Regions from separate parts of the Litorisediminivivens sp. KMU-197 genome, predicted to be linked through region 2. Evidence: riboswitches for the same ligand, from Rfam matches in the RefSeq annotation. Region 2 holds a riboswitch; the other holds the start of a gene.

Region 1 (11,416 bases), on a different contig from region 2:
AGGCGCTTTCCGTTCGCGTCGCGCCTTTCGGCTGACGGGGCTGCACGGCGGACCGCGGCGCGCTCGCAAACCTTCCCTTGAACCCTTGGCCCCCGGCTGGCAAACCGCTTACAACTTCCGCCAGAATCGGAGCTCCCCATGGCCGACAACCTGCCCATGACCGTCCACGCGCCGCTGACGCGTGCCCAGAAGACCGCACTGCTGAACCTGGTCCGGCGCGCCGCCAAGGCCGAGATCCTGCCCCGCTTCCGCGCCCTCGATCCGGCCGACATCATCGAGAAGACCAGCAAGCTGGACCTCGTCACCGCCGCCGACGAGGCCGCCGAGGCGATGATCACCCGGGGCTTGCAAATGGCCTTTCCTTCGGCAGTGATTGTCGGCGAGGAAGCCGCGTCGCGCGATCCGAAAATACTCGATGCGCTGGACGAGGCCGAGCTGGGGTTCCTGATCGATCCGGTGGACGGCACCTGGAACTTCGCGCACGGGCTGTCGCTGTTCGGGACGATGGTTGCCGCCACACGCTTCGGCAAGCCGGTGTTCGGGCTGATCTATGACCCGCTGAACGACGATGTGGTGACGGCGGACGAAGACACCGTTGCCCAGTGGACCGGCCCCCGAGGCCGCCGCCGCACTTTGGCCACCGCCGCGCCGAAACCGCTGGCCGATATGGTGGGCTACATTCACCTCAAGCTGATGCCAGAGGCGGTGCAGCCGCAGATTGCGGCGCTTTATCCGCGCATCGGCCGGCCCGACGCGCTGCGCTGCTCGGCGCATGAGTACCGGTTGCTGGCCGAGGGGCACTGCGATTTCGTGCTGTCGTGCAAGATGACATCCTGGGACCATGCGGCCGGGGTGATCCTGTGCCAGAAGGCAGGCGGCCATGTGGCCTTTCTCGACGGGCGCGACTATTCGGTCGCGCACCGCGAGGGCTATCTGCTGTGCGCCGGCAGCGAGAAGACGTGGCAGACCGTGGCGGACGAGCTGAGCTTCTTGCTGGGGCCAAAGCCCGAGGATGCACCCGAGGTCGAAGACGCCTGACCGGCGCGCACCGCCGAAGGTTTGCGAACAAGGGCCCCGGACATGATCCGGGGCCTCTCCTTATGGTTTGACCGGAGGTCCCGGATCAGGTCCGGGAAGGCTGGGGGGAAGCACGCTGGCCAGCCCCCCGAGACGTCATTCCGCCGCTTCGGCGTACTCCTCCATCGGCGGGCAGGTGCACACCAGGTTCCGGTCGCCGAAGACGTTATCCACCCTGTTCACCGGCGGCCAGTACTTGTCGACGCGGAACGCGCCCGGCGGGAAGCACCCCTGCTCGCGGCTGTAGGGCCGGTCCCATTCGCGAACCAGATCCTCCATCGTGTGCGGCGCGTTCTTCAGCGGGTTGTTGGCCCGGTCCATGCGGCCCTCTTCGATCTCGCGGATCTCCGCGCGGATGGCCAGCATCGCGTCACAGAACCGGTCGAGCTCGGCCTTGGTTTCGCTCTCGGTGGGTTCGACCATCAGCGTGCCGGCCACCGGCCATGACATCGTTGGCGCGTGGAAGCCGCAATCGGCCAGCCGCTTGGCGATGTCGTCCACCGAGATGTCCGCGCTGTCTGCGAAGGGCCGCGTGTCGATGATGCATTCATGCGCCACCCGCCCGTTGCGGCCGCGATAGAGGATGTCATAGGCCCCCTCCAGCCGCTTGGCGATATAGTTGGCGTTTAGGATCGCCACGCGGGTCGCTTGGGTCAGCCCCTCGCCGCCCATCATCAGGATATAGGCCCAGGAGATCGGCAGGATCGAGGGTGAGCCATAGGGCGCGGCACTGACCGGTCCTTCTTCGCCATCCGTCGCGGGATGACCCGGCAGGTGCGGCACGAGATGCTGCTTGACGCCGATCGGCCCCATGCCGGGACCGCCGCCGCCGTGCGGAATGCAGAAGGTCTTGTGCAGGTTCAGGTGGCTGACGTCTCCGCCCAGATCGCCGGGGCGCGAAAGGCCCACCATGGCGTTGAGGTTGGCGCCGTCGATATAGACCTGTCCGCCGTGCTCATGGGTGATCGAGCAGACATCCTGCACGGTTTCCTCGAACACGCCATGCGTCGAGGGATAGGTGATCATGCAGCCGGCGAGGTTGTCGGCATGCTTCTCGGCCTTGGCACGGAAATCGTCGAGGTCGATGTCGCCGTTTTTCGCGGATTTCACCGCCACGACCTTCCAGCCCACCATCTGCGCGCTGGCCGGGTTGGTGCCATGCGCCGACATCGGGATCAGGCAGACGTTGCGGTGGCCCTCGCCATTGGCGCGGTGATAGGCGGCGATCGTCAGGAGGCCGGCGTATTCGCCCTGTGCGCCCGAATTGGGCTGCATCGAGAAATCGTCGTAGCCAGTGATCGCGCAGAGCTTCTGGCTCAGGTCGTCGATCAGGTGCTTGTAGCCCAGCGCCTGATCCGCTGGCACCAGCGGGTGCAGCACCGAGAACTCACGCCAGCTGACCGGCATCATCTCGGCCGCCGAGTTCAGCTTCATGGTGCAGGACCCCAGCGGGATCATCGCCCGGTCGAGCGCAAGATCGCGGTCGGCCAGACGGCGCATGTAGCGCATCATCTCGGTCTCGGCCCGGTTCATGTGAAAAATCGGGTGGGTCAGGAAGTCCGACGTGCGCACCATTTCCTCGGGCATCCGATAATGCGGCGTATAGTCGTCGTCCTTCTTGGTGATCCCGAAGGCGCGCCAGACGGCCTGGATGGTCGACGGCCGGGTGCATTCATCGAGCGTGATGCCGACGCGGTATTCACCGACGCGGCGCAGGTTGATGCCCTCGTCCCGCGCCGATTTCAGCACCGCCGATTGCAGGCTGCGTACGTCGACGGTGATCGTGTCGAAACAGGCCTTGGGATCGACCTTGAAGCCGGCCTCCTCAAGCCCCTCGGCCAGTCGCACGGTCTTACGGTGGATACGCTGGGCAATCGCCTTGAGCCCTTCCGGCCCATGAAACACCGCGTACATCCCGGCCATTACCGCCAGCAGCGCCTGCGCGGTGCAGACGTTTGAGGTGGCCTTTTCACGCCGAATATGCTGTTCACGGGTTTGCAGCGACAGGCGGTAGGCGCGGTTGCCGTGGCTGTCCACCGACACGCCGACGATCCGGCCCGGCATCGCCCGCTTATAATCGTCGCGGCAGGCCATGTAAGCCGCGTGCGGACCGCCATAGCCCATCGGCACGCCGAAGCGCTGCGTCGATCCGACAGCGATATCCGCGCCCATCGCGCCCGGCTCTTTCAACAGGGTGAGCGCCAGCGGATCGGCGGCGACGATGCCTATGGCCTTGGCCTCATGCAGCGCCGACATCTCGTCGGAGAAGTCGCGGACGTGGCCATAGGTGCCCGGGTACTGGAAGATCGCCCCGAAAACCGCTGATGGATTGAGCCTTTCCGGCTTGTCCACAATGATCTCTATGCCCAGAGGCTCGGCCCGCGTCTGCATTACCGCAATGTTTTGCGGGTGGCAGTCACGGTCGATGAAGAACGCCTTTGCCTTCGACTTCGACAGGCGTTGCGCCATGGTCATCGCCTCGGCGCAGGCGGTGGCTTCATCGAGCAGCGAGGCATTGGCGACCTCCAGCCCGGTCAGGTCGCTGACCATGGTTTGGAAGTTCAGCAGCGCCTCGAGCCGGCCCTGCGAGATCTCCGGCTGGTACGGGGTATAGGCCGTGTACCACGCCGGATTTTCAAGGATATTCCGCTGGATGGCGGGCGGTGTTACAGTGCCGTGATAGCCTTGGCCAATCAGTGAGGTCAGCACCTTGTTCTTCGACGCGACCTCGCGCATGTGGCGCAGCAGCTCGCGTTCCGACTTTGGCTTTCCGAAATCCAGCGGCTTGTCCTGCCGGATCGCCTTGGGCACCGTTTCGTCGATCAGGGCGTCGAGGCTGTCGGCACCCAGCTTTTCCAGCATTTCCGCCATTTCGGCAGGGGACGGTCCGATGTGCCGCCGATTGGCGAAATCATACGGAAGATAGTCGATCGGAGTGAAAGCCATGCAAAGCCCCCTGCTTCATCTTGCAAATTAAAATCCTGCCGGAAGCCCTTGGTCCTGCGACGAAAAACAGGCTCCGACAGGACGGAATATCAGCCGATAAAATCCTTGTAGGCGGCTTCGTCCATGTAGTCGTCCATCTGGCTGGCGTCCGACGCCTTGATCTTGAAGAACCACGACTCGCCCTCGGGATCGTCGTTGACCTTGCCGGGATCCTCGACGATGGCCTCGTTGACCTCGACGATCTCGCCATCGATGGGCGCGAGGATGTCGCTGGCGGCCTTGACGCTTTCGATCACCACGATCTCGTCGTCCTTGCTGACCTCGGTGCCGACCTCGGGCAGTTCGACAAAGACCACGTCGCCCAGTTGTTCGGCAGCGTGCGCGGTAATGCCCACGGTGACGACGTCGCCGTCGGCGTCGAGCCATTCATGTTCTTCGGTGTATTTCATCGGTGTCTCCTGTTGAACCTATCTCTTGAACCCGGGTGCGACGAAGGGCAGCTTCACCACCTTGACCGGCAGCCGCTTGCCGCGCACCTCGCCGTAAAGCACCGTGCCGACGGACGCGAGCGCTGTCGAGACATAGCCCATCGCCACCGGTCCGCCCACCGTCGGGCCGAAACCGCCCGAGGTCACGTGGCCGACCGCTTCGCCGCCGTCCGCGTCGGCAAAAAGCTCCACGCCTTCGCGCATGGGGGCACGGCCCTCCGGTTGCAGCCCGACCCGCTTCTGTGCGCTGCCTTCGGCCAGATCGCTGGCGATGGCGTCGGCACCGGGATAGCCTCCGGCCCGGTCCCCGCCCGGCCGGCGCACCTTCTGCATGGCCCACGTCAGTCCCGCCGCAACCGGCGTGGTCTGATCGTCTATGTCGTGACCGTAAAGGCAGAGCCCCGCCTCCAGCCGCAGGCTGTCCCGGGCACCGAGGCCGATAGGCTCCACGTCGTCATGGGCCAGCAGCGCCTTGGCAAGTTCCTCCGCCGCCGCCTCGGGCACCGAGATCTCATAGCCGTCCTCGCCGGTATAGCCCGACCGCGAGACCCAGCATTCGGCCCCGGCCAGCGGCACGGTCTCCACGTCCATGAACTTCATGTCCGCCACGGCGGGATGATGCTCGGCCAGCACCGCCGCGGCGGCCGGCCCTTGCAGCGCCAGGAGCGCCCGGGTGGTGATTTCCTTGACCGTCACCTCGGGTTCCAGCGCGTCGCGCATCCGGGCGATGTCGGCTGTCTTGCAGGCGGCGTTGACCACGACGAACAGGTGATCGCCCCGGTTGGCAAACATCAGGTCGTCCTCGATGCCGCCGTGTTCGTTGGTGAAAAAGCCATAGCGCTGCCGGCCCTCGCCCAGCCCCAGCACATCGACCGGCACCAGCGTTTCGAAAGCGCGTTTCGCCGCTTCGGGGTCATTGGCGCGCAGCACCACCTGCCCCATGTGGCTGACATCGAACAGCCCGGCCTTGGCGCGGGTGTGCTGGTGCTCTTTCAGAACGCCCAGCGGGTATTGCACCGGCATCTCATAGCCCGCGAAGGGCACCATCTTGGCGCCAAGTTTCACGTGCAGGTCATACAGCGGCGTGCGCTTCAGCTCTTGATCGTCGGACACGTCGACACTCTCCCGTTTTCGGGCCGGAGCGTCCGTGAAGGATCAACCCGGCATCCCCTGCGACCCGACCCGAAGGTCAGCCCGGTGATGCCCCATCTGTCCTTCTGCCTGAGATCGTTATCCCTTCGGCGCCCCGGATTGGCCGGGATCTCTCCAGATTCTGTCGACGTCGGCGGTCCTGTCGCCTGAGAGTTTCCGGGGCGGTTGCTCCTTCGGCACCGGCATCAGCCGGTTCTCCCACCGAGTCGCGGGGAATGTATGCGAAGGTCTACACCCGGGGCAACGGCAAAATCAGTGCCGGGCGCAGGTCATCGGATTGAGGATATCCATCAGCGGCGCGTTATCGCAGACCAGCGCGTCGAGCGTCAGTTTGTCGAGATGCGCATAGAAGGCCTCGCAGGCGTCTGCCAGGGCGATGCGGAGCCGGCAAACCTCGATCAGCGGGCAGCTGTTGTCGGAATCCGCGACGCATTCGTTGGCGGGCGTCGCGGTCTCCATCGCGCGAAACACCGAACCGATATGCAGTTCCGAAGCCGGCCTTGCCAGTTCCAGCCCGCCGTTGCGGCCCCGGTGGGTTTTCAGGAAGCCAAGCTGTGCCAACTGGTTGATTACCTGACCCAAATGGTTCTCAGAGGCATTGCAGCGCCGTGCAATCTCGGACTTTGTCACCAGCCTTCCGGTATGGGCGGCGCTGTACATGAGGACCCGGACGGCAATGTTGGTACGCTTGGTAACTCGCATCAATAACACTCTCTTGCTGTTTATGAGGCTCAGCATGGCACAACGCCGAAACGCAGGATTTGACATAAGTCACTGACAGGTCACATTTAGAGGCGATGAGTGATCCTTTCTTCTTCGGCTACGGCTCTTTGGTGAATGCGGCGACGCATGCCTTCACCGACATCCACCTCGCGCAGGCCCGCGGGTGGCGCCGCGCGTGGCGTCACACCGAATTGCGGCCGGTGTCATTTCTCACAGCGGTGCCCGACAGCCTGACCGCCATCGACGGGGTGATCGCTGCCGTGCCGGGAGCCGACTGGGCGGCGCTGGATGAGCGCGAGGGTGCCTATGACCGCATCGCGGCGGCGCACCAGATCGACCACAGGGCCGATTACGCCCGCGACATTGCAATCTATGCGATCCCGCCGGACCGGCACAGCCCCCCGACCGAGGCGCACCCGATCCTGATGTCCTATCTGGAATGCGTGTTGCAGGGCTACCTCAGGCTCTATGGCCGTGACGGTGTGCGCGATTTCATCGCCACCACTGATGGCTGGGACGCACCGATCCTCGATGATCGGGCCGAGCCGCGTTATCCGCGCCACCAGATCATGGAGAGACATGAACGCGATTTCTTTGGCGACCTGCTGACCGATGCCGGCGCACGCATTCTGGTGAGCCTCGCATGATCTCGAAGGCGCTGCTGATCCTGCGGCGAATATTCACCAAGCTTTGGGTCCGCGTGGCTCTTCTCTCGGCGTTTTCGCTACTGGCGCTGGCGATGGCGCCCCTGCTGACGCCGATCATCCCGACGAACATCAAGCTGCATCTGGGCCGCGAGGCGATCCTGCCGGTGCTGACCATCCTCGCCTCGGGGATGCTGGCGGTAACGACCTTTTCGCTCAACGTCATGGTCAGCGCCTATCGCACCGCTTCGTCCATGGCGACCCCGCGCGCCTACCGCCTGCTGCTCGAGGATACGGTGACGCAGAGCGTGCTGGCGACCTTCGTGGGCGGTTTCGTCTATTCGCTGAGCGCGGTGATCCTGTTTCACGCGCAAGTCTATTCGGAAGAGGCTTCGGTGGTGGTTTTCGCCCTCACCATGGTGGTTTTCGCAATGATCGTGCTGGCGATCCTGCGCTGGATCGACCACCTGTCGCAACTTGGCAGCATGGACCATACTTTGCACATCATCGAGGTGCGCGCGCGCGAATCCATGCGCGACCGGGCGCAGAGGCCCTGTCTCGGCGCGCGCGAGGCCACGCCCGAGGACATCGTGCCCGACACCGCGCGCCGGGTGCCGGCGCTGAAATCCGGTTACATCCGTTTCATCGACGTCTCGAACCTGGACGAACTGGCCAAGGAGGCGGGAATCCATGTGCATATAGCCCGCGTACCGGGTGAATACGTGCTGCGCACCAAGACCCTAGGCACCGCCACGAAGGCCGACGACGCGCTGATCGACCGCATTGCCCGATGCTTCGACATTGGCGATGTGCGCACCTTTGACCAAGACCCGACCTTGGGCCTGTCCATCCTGGCAGAGAGCGCCCAGCGGGCGCTTTCGCCCGGTATCAACGACCCCGGCACCGCCATCGAAGTGCTGGGGCGCATCGACCGGCTGCTCTGGGAAGAAGTCCCGAGTGTCCCGAACCATGAGCGCGAGCGCACGCCGCAGTTTCCGCGCATCTCGATGCCGCCGATCGAGGCCGAGGGGCTGCTGCGCCACGCGGTCCTGCCGATCGCGCGGGACGGCGCGGAAGACCCTCAGGTGATGGGCCGGTTGCGCGAGGTGCTGGAAAGCCTCGAGACCCACCCCAACAGCGACATGGCCGGCGCCGCAAAGAGGGCGCGAGAGGAAATCTTCGAGGAATGACTCCTGCCCGGCCCACGGGTGTGCGGGGGTCATCCGAGCCCGTGGCGTAGTGGACCAGTGCCAGCGCAGAGTGCCCTAGCCGCGTGCTTTCACAACCTGCAGCAGGGGCATCACGTCGGACATGTCCGGCCCTCGTTCCATCCCGGTCAGGGCCTTGCGCAGCGGCATGAAGAGCCCCCGTCCCTTGCGCCCGGTGGCGGCTTTCACTTCGGTTGTCCACTTTCCCCATGTCTCGCCGTCATAGGGGCCCTCGGGCAACAGCGTCATCGCCTCTTTCACGAAGTCACGGTCTTCCTCGGCGATCACCGGCTCGGCGCCGTCGCGGAACATCTGCCACCAACCGGCCAGGTCGCCGCGCGTGGTGATGTTTTCACGCGTCACTGTCCAGAAGCGTTCGCCCAAGTCCTCCGGCACGCCCAGGGCGCGGATATCGTCGGCCACTTGCGTGTAATCGAGGGTCTGCAGATAGCGCCCGGTCAGCGGATAGAGATCCTGTTCGTCGAACTTGGTCGGGGCGGAGCCGAACTTCTCGAGGTCGAAGCCCTCGATCAGCTCCGATAGGTCACTGCGCAACTCGACCGGGTCGGACGAGCCCAGCCGCGCCATCAGGCTGAGAACCGCCATCGGCTCGACACCGTTGGCGCGCAGGTCGCGCAGGCTGAGCGTGCCCAGCCGTTTCGACAAGGCCTCGCCTTGCGGACCGGTCAGCAGCGAATGGTGCGCGAAGGACGGTGGGGTGCCGCCGAGCGCCTTGATGATCTGGATCTGTGTCGCGGTGTTGGTGACGTGGTCCGAGCCGCGCACCACGTGGGTCACGCCCATCTCGGTGTCGTCGACCACCGAGGCCAGAGTGTAGAGGATCTGCCCATCCGCCCGGATCAGCACCGGGTCGGAGACGCTGGCCGCGTCGATCGAGATGTCGCCGAGGATGCCGTCCAGCCACTCGATCCGCTCATGGTCCAGCTTGAAGCGCCAGACACCGGCGCCGCGCTCGTTGCGCAGCTTGGCCTTCTCGTCGTCCGACAGCGCCAGCGCCGAGCGGTCATAGACCGGCGGCTTGCCCATGTTGAGCTGTTTCTTGCGCTTCAGGTCCAACTCGGTGGGGGTTTCGAAGGCCTCGTAGAAGCGGCCCTTGTCGCGCAGGGTTTCGGCTGCCTCGTGGTAGCGGTCAAGCCGCTCCGACTGACGCTCAACCCGGTCCCATGTCAGGCCCAGCCATTCCAGGTCCTCCTTGATCGCGTCGACGTATTCCTCTTTCGACCGCTCCGGATCGGTGTCGTCGATGCGCAGGATGAAGCTGCCGCCGGCCTTGCGCGCGATCAGCCAGTTGAACAGCGCGGTGCGCAGGTTGCCGATGTGGATGTAACCGGTGGGCGACGGGGCGAAACGGGTGGTGGTCATGGGGCTCTCCTGTTGGCTGAGCCTTTCCCACGATCCGGCAGTCTTGTCCAGCCGCCTGCCCCGCGCGCGCCCGCGCCGCGGACCTGAGCACCCGCCTCAGGTCGGTTGCACCGGCCAACGGCTGTCAAGGTCGCGCAGTCCCGCGCGTATCAACTCGGCCAGAACGTCCATGTCGACATCCGCCAGCTTGTTCACGTAGAGGCAGGACTTGCCGGTCTTGTGCTTGCCGAGCCGGGACATCAGGTCCCCGAAATCCGCATAGCCGGGCATGATGTATATCGACAGGTTCGCCTTGCGCGGGCTGAACCCCGTGGCCAGGGAATCGCCTTCTCGGCCCGAGGCATAGCGGTAGTGATATTGCCCGTAGCCAATGATCGCCTTGCCCCACATCTTGGGCTGGAAACCCGTCACCTGCCGAAAGAGCGCGTCCAGCGCCTGCGCGTCCGCCCTCTTTCGCTCTGGTTCTACCGTGGCGAGGAACTCCGTGACCGACGCATCGGTCGCCTGTGTCTTGTTCTGGTCCTGCGTCATCCGCGATCCCTCTGATCCGGTCCTTGCCGGTCACGAAGCCGTGATAGACAGGGACGTCTTCTCCGGTCACTTTAGCCTTAGCCGTCCACCAAAAGGAGACAATAGCATGACCGATTTTTCCCGCCGCGCCCTTCTTGCATCTGCTGCCGCCGCGCCGCTGGCCGGGCTGACAGCGGGCGCCGCCCGCGCCCAATCCTCGCAGCCCGAGCAGATGGGCATCAACACCACCGACTACCGTCGCGTGAAGCTGGGCGACTTCGAGGTGACGACGCTGCTCGCCGGAACCCGCGCCGTGCCCGATCCGCACAATATCTTCGGCCTCAACGCCAGCGAGGAAGAGTTCGCGCAAGCCTCGGAACAGGCCAATATCCCCACCGACCAGGCACAGTTCTTCTTCACGCCGACACTGGTCTACACCGGGTCCGAACTGGTGCTCTTCGATACGGGGCTGAACGCGCAGGGCATCTCTGCCGCGCTGGAGGCCGCGGGGCGCAGCACGGACGATATCGACGTGGTTGTCCTTACCCACATGCACGGCGACCACATCGGCGGCCTGGCCGATGACGCCGGCAATGCCACATTCGCCAATGCCCGTTACGTGACCGGCGCGACCGAGTACGACCACTGGGCCAGCGCCGGCAACGACGGCTTCGATGCCAAGGTCAGGCCGTTGGCCGAGAAGATGGAGATGGTCGAGGGCGGCCATTCCGTCGCCTCGGGCATCGAGGCCGTCGAGGCCTTCGGCCACACCCCTGGCCACATGGTCTATCGGCTCGACAGCGGCGACAAGAGCCTGATCATCGCGGCCGATTTCGCCAATCACTACGTTTGGTCGCTGGCCTACCCCGACTGGGAGGTGAAGTTCGATATGGACAAGGCGGCGGCCGCTGCCACCCGCAAGGAACTGCTGGCGATGATGGCGGCCGACAAGACCCCCTTCATCGGCTACCACATGCCCTTTCCCGCCATCGGATATGTCAACCAACGCGAAGGCGGCTATGGCTACGAGGCGATGAGCTATCAACTGATGCTCTGATCCCGGCAGGCGCCCGCCCGACTGAGGCGGGCGCCTCAAGTACGAAGGGGTGGCATCCGGATGCCGGAAGTGAGAATGTGAGCGCTAACTGCTACATGCCGACAGGCCCGGACCGACACGATGCAAACCAACATCCTGACCATCACGCTCAATCCCGCGGTTGATTTCGCCACCTCGGCGCCGCATGTCTACCCCGAGCACAAGCTGCGCTGCACCGATCCCTCGATT
Region 2 (11,416 bases):
CGTTGGTGGGCGGGGGGATGCTGTTCCATCGCCGCTGGACCGATCCGCGGATCCGCAAGACCTCCAGCTTCGCGGACATCGCCATCCTCGCCATGCTGCTGGCGCAGCTCGTACTGGGACTGGGCACCGTCTTCGTCTCGCTCGGGCATCTGGACGGGCATGAGATGGTCAAGTTCATGTCTTGGGCACAGGGGATCTTCACCTTCGACGGGGCAGCGGCCAGCCACATCGAAGACGTTGCGTTGGTGTTCAAGCTGCATCTCGTGCTCGGCATGACGATCATCCTGGTGTTCCCGTTCACCCGGCTTGTGCATCTGGTGTCCGGTTTCGCCGCACCGTTCCGCTACCTGCTGGGCCGTCGCGGCTACCAGATCGTGCGCTCGCGCCGTGCGGTGCCGCTCCCGGACAGGGCCGCGGCGCCCGGCGCGGCGCAAAGATCCAAGTCCACCGGTCCCGTGTCCGACGCGGCCGCGAGTCCGGCGGAGTGAGCGCGATGAGGTCAGCCCTGTTTCCCGATCTGGTCGTCAACGGCGAAACCGTGCCGCATGCGGTTGTCGCGGCCGAGGCGCAGAACCACGCGGCGCCAAAGGGCAAACCCGGCATCGCTTGGCGGAAGGCCGCAAATGCCGTGGCGGTGCGCACCCTGCTTCTGCAGGAGGCTCACCGTCGCGGGGTGCAATCGCAGCCCGACGCCGTCGGGCAGGGCAGGTTCGAGACTGAGGATGAGGCGCTCATTCGTGGCCTGCTTGAATCCGCAATCGACGTAACGCCATCGACAGAGGATGCACTGCGGGCGGAATGGGCGCGTGATCCGCAGCGCTTCCGGTCGCCGCCGCTGTGGGAAGTCTCGCACATTCTCTGTGCCTGCGATCCGCGCGACGAAGAGGGCAGCCGCACGGCGCACGCGCGCGCCGTGGCGCTTGTTGCCCGGGCGCTGGAAAATTCACGAGGTTTCGGCGTGCTGGCCCGAGAGACCAGCGATTGCGGCTCGAAAGCATCGGCAGGCGCTTTGGGGCAGTTGGGTCCCGGCGACACCGTGCCGGAGTTCGAGGCAGTCCTGCGCCGGCTTTCGGAGGGGGAAATCACGGCAGAACCGGTGCTGACACGCCATGGCTGGCACGTCGTCCGGATGGACGCGGTCGCGGAAGGCGCGGTGCTGCCATTCGAAGCCGTGCACCAGAAGATCCGTGACGCGATGGAAAAGACGGCCTGGGCCCGTGCGGCCCGCGCCTTTATCGACCAACTGGTCGCTGCCGCCGAAATCTCCGGTGCCGACCTCAGGTGATCCAGCCTGGCGCGGGCGCACCGGCGGGAGGTGCGCCCTGGTCGGGCTGTTTCGTCGGGCCGATCAGACCCGGGCGGCAACGGCCGAAGCGACGGCCTCGGATGTGGCGCAGGCCAGCGTCCAGCCAAGGTGGCCGTGGCCGGTATTGTAGAAAACGCCGTCGCGCCGTCCGGGGCCGACACGCGGCATCATCGACGGCATCATTGGGCGCAGCCCGGCCCAAGGGGTCGACTGGCGGGTGCAGACCTCTGGGAAGTAACGGTTTACCCAGCCCACCAGCGGCGCAATGCGCACGTCACGGATGTCGCGGTTCTCGCCTGCGAACTCCGCGGTGCCGGCAACGCGGAACCGGTTCGGCCCCAACCGGCTGGTGACGATCTTGGCCTCGTCGTCGAGCAGGCTGACCTGCGGTGCGCTGGCCCGCGACGCCGCATCGTCGAGGTTGACGGTGATCGAATACCCCTTGACCGGGTAGACGTTCAGCCGGTCGCCAAAGCCTTTGGCCAGCGCCCGGCTGCGTACCCCGGCGCAGACCACGATGGCGGCATGTTCGGCGCTGTGGCGTTGCTTGCGGCCCGGCTCGGGGGTGGTTTCGTAGCTGACCGTGACGCTCCGTCCGGTGGTGGCGCTGCCGGTGACGCTGGTCTGCATCTCGAAACACACGCCCATCCGTGCGCAGGCGGCGGCCAGCCCGGTGGTGAACAGGTGGATGTCGCCCGAGCTGTCACCGGGCGTGTAAAACCCGCCTGCGAAGTTCCCGGTCAGCGCCGGTTCAATGCGGCGGATGCCGTCGGCGTCGATCTCCTGCCGGTCCACGCCGCCTTCGGCCAACAGCTCCGAGACCCGGCGGGCGTGATCGAGCTGTGCCTCGGTGGTGTAAAAATGCAGGATGCCGCGGTCCTCCCGGTCAAAGGAAATGCCCTCGCGCTCGCCTATGGCCCGCATCCGGGCGCGGGCGGCGACCGCCAGCCGCGCGGTGGCGGTGGTGTGCCGGCGGTAGTTGGGGATCTGGCCCACGAATTCGGCCAGCCACGAATACTTGTGCCAGCTCGGTGCGAGGCTCAGCGACAGCGGCGCATCCTTTCGCAGCATCCATCCGATGCCTTTGCGGATCGTCGACAGGTGGTTCCAGACCTCGGCGTTCGAGGCCGAAAGCTGCCCGCCGTTGGCAAAGCTGGTCTCCATGGCGGGATAGCGATTGCGATCGTAGACGGTGACGGCATAGCCGCGCGTGGCAAGCTCATAGGCGGTGGTGACGCCGGTGACACCGGCGCCGATGACGGCAATGGATTTCGAAGCCATGTTTGGCACTCCAGACAAAGGTGTGACACGCCGGGTCTCCGACGCATCCCCCTCTGTCCTTTTGCCTGAGAGCATCAGCGCCGGTCCGGGTCAGGGACATGGCGCCTTTCTCCTTCGGCGGGTGCATGCGGCACCACTCTCCAGAGTTCATGGTTCGGCAGTATCTGGGCCTGAGAGTTTCCGGGGCGTTGCTCCGTCGGCGCGGGGTCGCCCCCGTCTCTCCTGTCCGAACCATCTTGGACCGGGGCCTAAGCGGGGCCCCGATTCGTGTCAAGCGAAGTCGGCGGTCATCTGTCGGCGCGGGCCGCGAAGACGAAGCCGAGGAAGTTCAGCAACACCTGCGCGGCAAGGATCGCGGTGCCGCCGGTGGGGTCGTAGTCGGGCGCGACTTCTACCAGGTCGATGCCCGCCACCTCGTGCCGTCTGGCCAGCGCCTGAAGCATCTCCAGCACCTCGTAGTAGAGAAAGCCGCCATGGCTCGGTGTGCCGGTGCCAGGCGCGATGGAGGGGCAGAAACCGTCGATATCGAGCGTGACATAGACCTTCGCGCCTGCGGGAATGCGGGCGATCACAGCCTCCGGCCCCAGCTTGCGCATCTGCCGGACCGACAGGATGTCGGAGCCCATCCGACGGGCATCTTCATAGCCTTCCCTGGCGGTGGACGAGACGTTGCGAATGCCGACCTGTGTCAGGCCGGTGACATAGGCCTTTTCGGCGGCACGACGCAGCGGGTTGCCGTGGCCGAAGCGCACGCCGTGACGCTCGTCGACGAAATCGAGATGCGCGTCGATGTGCAGGATGTGGATCTCGCCCCGGCCCTGAAACGCGTCGATGCAGGGGATGTTGACGGAATGGTCGCCGCCGATCACCACCGGCAAGGCCCCAGCATCGAGGATCGCGCTCACCCCAGCCTTGATGTTGGCATGGCTCTTCACCGTATCGGTATGGACGATATCGGCGTCTCCGATATCGACGATGCGCACCGCGTCCGGAAGGTAGGTACAATCGTCTTCGTGGTCATAGGCCCCCGCATGACCGAAGGAAAACAGTGTCGAGGCCTCGCGGACCGCCCTCGGACCAAAGCGCGCGCCGGGACGAAACTGCGTGCCTGCGTCAAAGGGCGCGCCTAGCACGGCGACATCGGCATCGATACGGCTCCAGTCCTGAACGTAGGGGCGTTTTCCGAAGGTCGGAATACCGACGAAAGGCAGGTTCAGGCGCCCGGCGTCATAGCCGTGGCGGGGAGTGTCGGGGGCATCTGTCATGACGGTCTCCTCAAGGGGCTGTCTTGCGCGGTCGCGCAGCCCCGGGACGCTTCAGGGATGGCGGACAACAAGGGCGGTCACCGGGCTCTCAAGTCTCTTTCCGGGCCATTGAGGCAAGCGGCCGCCGCAAGGTATACCTATATCTGATCTGCGGCCCAGCCGCGATACCCCAGCGCCTCTGAGACCTCTTGTGCCGCAGCTTTCAGCGTACTCTCGATCAACGCTGCCTGTTCGGTACCTTCAGTGAATATGCTGGCGTGGCCGGTGACATTGATCGCCGCCACAGCCTCTCCCCGGTGGTCGTAAATCGGAGCGGCGGCCGAGCCGATCTCTGGCTCGAAGTTGGCCATGCTCCAGGACACGCCGCGTGCGCGGTCCGCAGCCAGTTGGTCCATCAGCGCCTCGAGCGAGGTACGGGTCTTGGCGGTGAAAGCCTCCAAAGGGTAATCGTCATAGAGCGCAAGGATCTCCTGCCGGCTCAGCTCCGCCAGCAGGATGCGGCCAATGGTGGTGGCATGGGCGGGCAGGCGGGTGCCTTCGCGCACGGTGCTCGCCAGGTACGACACCGGGGTTTCGCGCGCCAGGTAGACAATCTCATGGCCTTCACGCACCCCCAGATGCGCCGAAAGCTTCAGCGTCTCGACCAATCGAACAAGCACCGGTCGCGCAGAAGGCACGATGCCGCGGTCGTTCAGTGCTTCTGACGCAAGCGAGATCAGCCCGGTGCCCAGCCGAAAGCCCCCGTCATCAGGCAGCGCTTCGATCATGCGCTCTGCCTCCAGCGTGGCGAGAATGCGGGTCAGAGTCGTTCGGTTGACACCTGTAGCCTTGGCAGCGGCGCTGATTTTGCGACACCGATTGCCTGCCGCTATATAACGCAGGACCGCCAATGCTCGAACAACGGGTTGGACCGAATACTCAGGGCGCTTCGCCGCTTGCGTGCTGCCCGTGTTCATAATTCGCCCATTTTGTTCAATTGTGAACTCATAACCAATTTATCCGTGTATGGCTACTCTCGGCTTGCCGCCAACTAAGGACGGCGAATGCTTCCCGGTCTCTGGGTTTGGACCCTGACTTTCTTGGGTTAGACACCGTGCGAAGGGTGGCGGCGCGTGCAGCGAACCCGGTCGGAGGAAGCGCCGGTGTTCTGGCCGCGCAGATGTGCTACACGGTAGCGATCCTGAATCGAAAACCCCGGAAAACCGGGGAAAACCCCCGGAAATCCACGCCGAGCGTGCTACATGATGCTCGTTCGGAGTTTAGGTTAAGATATTGAAAAGTATGGTTGAAAAGGCAGTCCGCCTCTCCGTCGCGCCCATGATGGACTGGACGAACTAAGTTGAAACTTCGTTACCTTTAAGATGTTTACCCAGGTGCTACGTCACTAGGGGGACCATTGGGGGACCGGGTAGGGAGTGACGCGACGTCGCCGAGCTCTTTCGTCGCTCAGTGGCGATGATCGATACCGGCTGAAGCAACTGTGCATCGCGCCGAAACCGCCAGAGCATAGGGAGCGAGGCTGGCTTCACGGAACAGGGCCAAGAAGTTCGGCAATACGGCTCTCGGGAAGTTCTCGTTCATCGAAAAGTGCCGTCGCGATGCGGATCAGAGATTCACCTTGATCGCCGATGATGCTGGTCGCGATCTTCAATGCCCGCTGCAAGCTTGTCTCGATCACGGTTGGGATGTCGTTGTCTGAGCCATTCCGCAGTGCAGTCTCCGCCGGGGTGTAGGTCAACCTCGTTCCGAGACCCCACGCGAACTCCACACAAGAAGCGAGACGCGTGGCTTCGGCGAGATCGGAGCCAAGGCCGAGACCGGCGCCGTTGGTTGGAACGCCCAGGATGAGTTCTTCCGTGGCACGGCCGGCCATGAGCGTGGCGATCCGGTGCCGGGCGGTTTCGCGGCTTTCTAAAGAACGTTCCGGAATGTCGACATACCCGCCGGCGCTCGTCAGTACGGCATTCCGCGCAGCCGGCAGTCCGAGGTGATGGGCGACTAGGATGTGGCCGGCTCGGCGATACGATCGCGATGCCAGAGCGCGATGCGCCGGAGAAGAGGGCGCATGATCGAGAGAGCATGCGGAGAGAGCGCGCTGACGCGCGGGTTCAATGATGATGAGGGCATGGGGGAGAGGTTCCGGAAAGTTCGGGAGAGGCGGGAGCCGCTTGGAGGCGGCTCCCCTGGTGTCAAGCGTGGGGGGCGGAGAGCGGGTCGGTCTGGATCAGACTCGGGTTCCAGCCTGAGTTGACGGCATCAAGGAGGGCGGAGATGTAGGTCTTCCCGTGCTGATGGTAGATTTCGCTTGTCGTGCGAAGGTGAGGACGGAAGACGTCTGGCGGCGCGATCAAGTCAGGGCGATGTGCCGCGATGTGGGCATGCAGCGCCTTCTCGATGCAGACGGCCTGGTGACCGGAGGCAATCGGAATATCTCGACAGACCGCGCCCTGCGTTAAGACGGGATCATTCTGCACCTGGCGCATCCGGAATTCCGGATTGCTGCTGAATCCGAGCTTCATCACCGGAAGTTCCGGAAGACGGAATTGCAGCAGATAGATCTTGCTCGGTTTCGAGGTCCAGCTCTGGCCGCAACCTGCACAATCGACATCGCCGTGCCGCATATCGGCAATTGCGACGTCCTGGCGATGGCCGCAAACGTGTTCGTACCGGCGATAGCTGACATGTTTTCGTACAGCCTCGCCAATCAAGAGCCAGTCCTGCGCCTCGGCCTCCGCCATGTGCTTCGCATGAAGACATACGCCGCAGCTCAGCTTGTGCCCGCCAGCAGCGGCTTCTTCGACGCGGGTGTGCTGACGACGATCGCGGTGACCACAGTCAAATTCGTAAAGACCATAGTGACGATCGCCCATCGGATCAGGCCCACAAAGCATGGCGCCGACACGCGCGGCGACCGCCTCACGCCGAGACCGGATGCAATGAGGGCATTCCGGATTGTGGCCAAGGACAACGCTGATCCGCTTGAGAGTAGGGGTATGACGAGTCTTGCAGCCGAGCACGACATGCAGGCGATCTATGGCGCGACCCACAAGTTTAAAACCCTTGGCCTGCGCGGCTTCATGCCAATGCGCATGTGTCTTGCCGACGAAAATTTGGCGAAACGCGCCATCGATGGGGAAGGGGAAAGTGGTGGTATGAGTAGGCATTCGGACACTCCGGAATAACCCGTGCCAAGCCTGTGGCCTGACCGGTGTCGGTTTCGTGAAGGGGAGGGGGGTGCCGCGCGGGATCCTGTTGATGCGGGAAGCAGTACAGGATCCAGGCGCGGCCGCTGATCGTGTGAGCGCCTTAATGGAGGCTCATGACGGCGAGATTGGCCAAGGTTTTCCCTGCACCGCAGCAACCGAGGAAAGCCTGACAGGAAAGGCGCTCGCGCCCAACTCAAGCGGCGGAATTCTGCGCCCGCGAACGGGTCTTTTTCCACAGAATGGGCGGAGAGCTGCCGTTCGCTGCATATTCTATATCAGCAATCAATCAGCGGTCAGCGACTTATCCGGAGAGCCACCATTCAGCGAGAAAGCGCTCGCCGCAGCTTCCAGTTCAGGTGTTACAAGTGCGCCAACTTTCATCCTTGGGTGTTCAAGGAGCATCTTTCCAAACCCCGTAGGAAACTCAACTTTTATCCACTCAACACCTTCAATAAATGGCTTTAACGGCGGGGGACATGAAAAGATCTCCGGAGTCGCGGCTTCCGCTTCTTCTTGGTTGGTGTAAAGTGTTGTAAAAGTAACTGCTTTGTCGCCCTTTTTCATTGCTGCGCCTGACGCATACGACCCTTCATTAGAGAACAGCTCAAGCAGAGATATGTCAGTTATCGCTACGTCATCAATCAAGAGTCCTGAGCCAATTTTATGATTCAAGATAACTAATTGGACGATGTCCGCTTTAGCAAGATTAACGCCAAGTGAACCTTCTACTAACTGTAGATTTTTTGATAGCCACTCTGCTTTTCTTTTTGCCTGCTCTGCTGCGCCCTCCAGTCTTGAAAGGTGATTGAATCTGTCAATGGATTCATTTGGAGCCACCAAGCACTTTACTACACCAACGACAATCCGCCTCCCTATTCTGAACAGTAAATCTATCTCCTCTCCACCCGTTCCAGATTCATCCAAAGCATGCGGAAAACACGCGAAATCATTGACGATCTCATTGCCGTCCAGTGCCATCCGAACTCGTTCCCGAACGAAATTCTCAAAGGTTTCGCCAAGACTTTTCTCCTTACTCAGGTCAGGTCCCAACAACTCCGACAAAGTTCTTTCTACAAATCGAATTTTTGATCCGACTTCGACCGACGGCAGAACGATCATGACGTGCTCGTCGTCAAGTTCTACAAGGGGGTGAAACCAAGCACCGTCCCTAAAGCATTTTGCGGTATCGTCTGGTGACAGCACAAGTTGTGACAAGATAGACTTTGCAGTGATTTCGCTAACACTCAAACCTTCTCTAAAGGCCCTCAAACAGTCGATCTTCGTGACACGTAGCGAAAACTCTTTGGCATCTCGATAGCTTTGGATAGTCTTCGCCTGAATTTTCGAATTCATACTGGAGCCAAGCTCCTCTAAAATCCATAGCGACTGAACGAGAAGCCTCATCGTGATGTCGGCGCCCGCAACCTTGATCGGCACGTCAAAAAACTCTTTGATGTAAGAACGCTCCAAGATGCCCATCGTTTCATTGAGCTTCCGAAGCTTTTTTTGAGGACGGATTTGAGGCTTTTAGCTGAGCACGCCCTTTTCGAGATTGCGTGAACGAAACGGCCATTATATGTTGCGTGTCTTCTCGATCTTCCGGTAAATCATGGAATAATGCAAGCGGCCCCCATAGAGCGGCTTCGGCCCGCATTTGGCTTGCAAACCAGTATGAATCGCTTTCACGATTTGCAGGGCAAAAAATCAAATTCTCTCCATCTCGCTTTAACTCTCGCGCCTCCCAAAGCGCAGACATCCAAAGATCTCTCAGGCCTGCTTCTACCGAAAGCACCCAACCTGCTCTTCGCTCCAAGAGGTTAAATTGTGTCTTGATAGACTCACGCTCAACTGAGAGGTTTTTGCTTGAAAGAACCAGTGAGGTAACGTATCCACGATTGCTGTAGTCAAATCATCCGGTGATAGATTGTCCTGAGGCGCAATTCGACTTCCTGCCTTTCCTACGTCCATAAGATGAAATGGGTCAGCGTTTTCTGATTTAGCAAACTCCTGTTGCCTGCTTCGGAAATCTGCCTTCAGAGCGAGATAATTTCGATTGGCGGAACCAACGGCGAGAACCAGCGCGCTACGCTTGCTAATGCCGTTGAATATGTTGTCCACGTGCTCCTTTCTGAGAGACGAAACCTGTTTCCCAAAAAATAGTGCAGACAAGCAAAGTTTGATGTCCCGCTGGTTATCTTTGGCGCCCGCACGGGCGCGCTTCCATTGATCTATATTGAAGTTACTTGCAAACGGGGAGCTCAATTTATCCCCCCCCCCCCCCCTCGGTTGATCTTTTGAATATCGGGGTGGCAATATCTTCTGTTCTTAGCAACGTGCGAGCCTTTCGCGAAATCGTATTGTGCATCATTTTTGGTCGTAGTCGACGCTCCATCTAGTCTAAAAATGGCGTTGACCGCTGCTTAACTTAGACGGTAGGCGCTCGATGTCCGTTTTGGTTGCCCTCAAACAATAGCTTATCAGACATTCCGCCCCCAGGCGCCACGGGATCATAATGCCGGCACGGGAACCCCCAGGTTATGTTTTTTGTCTGTCATCGAGGCTTTAAGTCGCGGCCGACAGCAAGGGCGACGAGCCGCAGTGCCGCGTCGCACACTTTCAGCAGTTTTGTTTGTCAATGCATTTGAACAGCTGGGGAAAGACATAGACACCATCCATCGAGGTGATATCCAGTTCCTGGCGCGACAGTGGAGACTAAGATGAAACTACAGGTTTGGATGGCTAAGGCCGGAAGGTTTCTTTTGAAGGTTTGGTTCCCAAGTCATCACCGCAAGATCACGACATCAGTCATCGCTGTTGGTGCAACGCTACTTCTCGATGGGTATTTTCTTGACGGCCTTTTGCAATGGCTCGCTCGGTATGCCTTTGCTCAATTGACCGGGACGGTTACTCCAGAATGGAGCCAAATTACCAACGATGCAGCGATATGGCCAGGGGTAACTGTAATCGGCCTGGGGTTGCTTTTCAGTATACTTGTTTTTGCTATCGAGACCTATGATGCCAAGCTTACACGTGAAGGCATCGATCGAGAAAAAGAGATAAGCGTGGAGACGGAGAGAAACGTTTTGAAGCGGGATCTCGCGCTATACGCCCAGTTCAAGGATCAGTTTGCGACCCACGGGCGTTTGGAGTATTTTGTTTGCAATCATAACTTTGGAAGTAGCTGGCGTTCCCAATCCTCGGAGGACATTAATCGGTTTGTGGATACTTGGTCTGCTCCCGAAATGAAATTCGTGGACCCTGACCTTGCGAAAGCCTTTGAGGAACTATTGAGTATCACGACGGCTCTTTCTCACCATTTGGCCTCTCATGCTGGCCCTTTAGAGGTGAATGCAAGTTTCCACTGCATCTTTGAACCTTCCCGCCACCATGAAATGGATCTTCCCAGACATGTGGAGGAGGCGATCGGACATGCAAATCGATTGGGAGTGGATATCCGAAAAAAGCGTGAGGAATTCCTGCTGTTGGCAGAGGAGCGGTTTTCCATATTGCCTCGATAATTGCAGCTCCATGACATTTACCCAGAAGCCCGTAGATCTTTTTATGCAAGGATCGGTCTTAAAATGAAGGTGAAATAGTTTTTGTGACTGTTTGCATCGCGCAGGAAAGTTATCAATATCATTTTAGGCGGTCAGTTGAAAAGTGGAGGAGAATTTACGAAATGTAAATGCCAATCGAATATGAGCGGCAATAGGGCGAGCGGGAAGTGAAAATAGAAGCACCCTCTCACGATTAACATTGAATAAATACCCTGCCAAATGTGCGTATATCAATACGGCAAAATGAAATCCAGATCGCAAAGGTTTATGTGTGAAACTCCCCTACTATTACGATGAGGTCGACATTGAGGCAAACGAAGGGCAACGCCTCGCATCCCCTGGCCGTTGCATCTATTGCGGGGCAACATGTGAAGAGTTGACCGATGAACATGTCATCCCATACGCGCTCGGAAAGAACGCCTTGGTTCTTCTCAAGTCGTGCTGCACCAGTTGCCAAAAGGCCATTCAACCCTATGAGCAACATGTTCTCCGCAGGCAGCTGGGAAATTTTCGTGCTCAGGTTGGAGCGCCAACGCGAAGAAAGAAAGATCGAGCGACAGAAATCACTTACGAATTTGCGGAAGTCGATGACAGAGGCAAAGTCTTGCGCAATTTGGGGTCGCGAAAAGTTGATACTGAAAAAGCACCTTTGTGCCTGAACCTGTGGGCTTCGCCTCCTCCGCGCATAGCAATGCCTGATGCAGCCGAAGCTGGCTCCGGTCGTCTATGGAGATACTTAGAACGAGAAATGTTGAACTCGATGTGCCGCGAGGTAGGTCACGCTAATGGCGCAGAGCGTGT

Evidence for each region. A riboswitch is a leader RNA that binds a small molecule or an ion and turns the genes downstream of it on or off. The one in region 2 is predicted to bind glycine.
Region 1: it holds a riboswitch for glycine, as region 2 does, so the genes downstream of both, gcvT (glycine cleavage system aminomethyltransferase GcvT) here and AC04PT_RS19470 (D-amino acid dehydrogenase) in region 2, are expected to answer to the same signal.

The regions. Positions count from the first base shown of each region.
Region 1 covers NZ_JBXEQG010000004.1:294,039-305,454, forward strand. The annotation lists gene AC04PT_RS11515 (inositol monophosphatase family protein) at 139-1,038, shown strand; gene gcvP (aminomethyl-transferring glycine dehydrogenase) at 1,174-4,023, opposite strand; gene gcvH (glycine cleavage system protein GcvH) at 4,113-4,472, opposite strand; gene gcvT (glycine cleavage system aminomethyltransferase GcvT) at 4,491-5,624, opposite strand; glycine riboswitch at 5,788-5,874, opposite strand; gene AC04PT_RS11535 (RrF2 family transcriptional regulator) at 5,916-6,365, opposite strand; gene AC04PT_RS11540 (gamma-glutamylcyclotransferase family protein) at 6,461-7,033, shown strand; gene AC04PT_RS11545 (DUF2254 domain-containing protein) at 7,030-8,220, shown strand; gene gltX (glutamate--tRNA ligase) at 8,296-9,621, opposite strand; gene AC04PT_RS11555 (DUF1801 domain-containing protein) at 9,718-10,152, opposite strand; gene AC04PT_RS11560 (MBL fold metallo-hydrolase) at 10,259-11,188, shown strand; gene AC04PT_RS11565 (1-phosphofructokinase family hexose kinase) at 11,309-11,416, shown strand, end outside.
Region 2 covers NZ_JBXEQG010000017.1:1,356-12,771, reverse strand. The annotation lists gene narI (respiratory nitrate reductase subunit gamma) at 1-488, shown strand, start outside; gene AC04PT_RS19475 (peptidylprolyl isomerase) at 494-1,285, shown strand; gene AC04PT_RS19470 (D-amino acid dehydrogenase) at 1,349-2,587, opposite strand; glycine riboswitch at 2,631-2,741, opposite strand; gene speB (agmatinase) at 2,875-3,852, opposite strand; gene AC04PT_RS19460 (IclR family transcriptional regulator) at 3,990-4,619, opposite strand; partial or broken gene AC04PT_RS19455 (helix-turn-helix domain-containing protein) at 4,620-4,808, opposite strand; gene AC04PT_RS19450 (M41 family metallopeptidase) at 5,378-5,809, opposite strand; gene AC04PT_RS19445 (hypothetical protein) at 6,042-6,590, opposite strand; gene AC04PT_RS19440 (hypothetical protein) at 6,600-7,034, shown strand; gene AC04PT_RS19435 (hypothetical protein) at 7,341-8,537, opposite strand; gene AC04PT_RS19430 (hypothetical protein) at 8,542-8,814, opposite strand; gene AC04PT_RS19425 (hypothetical protein) at 8,838-9,176, opposite strand; gene AC04PT_RS19420 (hypothetical protein) at 9,776-10,576, shown strand; gene AC04PT_RS19415 (hypothetical protein) at 10,887-11,416, shown strand, end outside.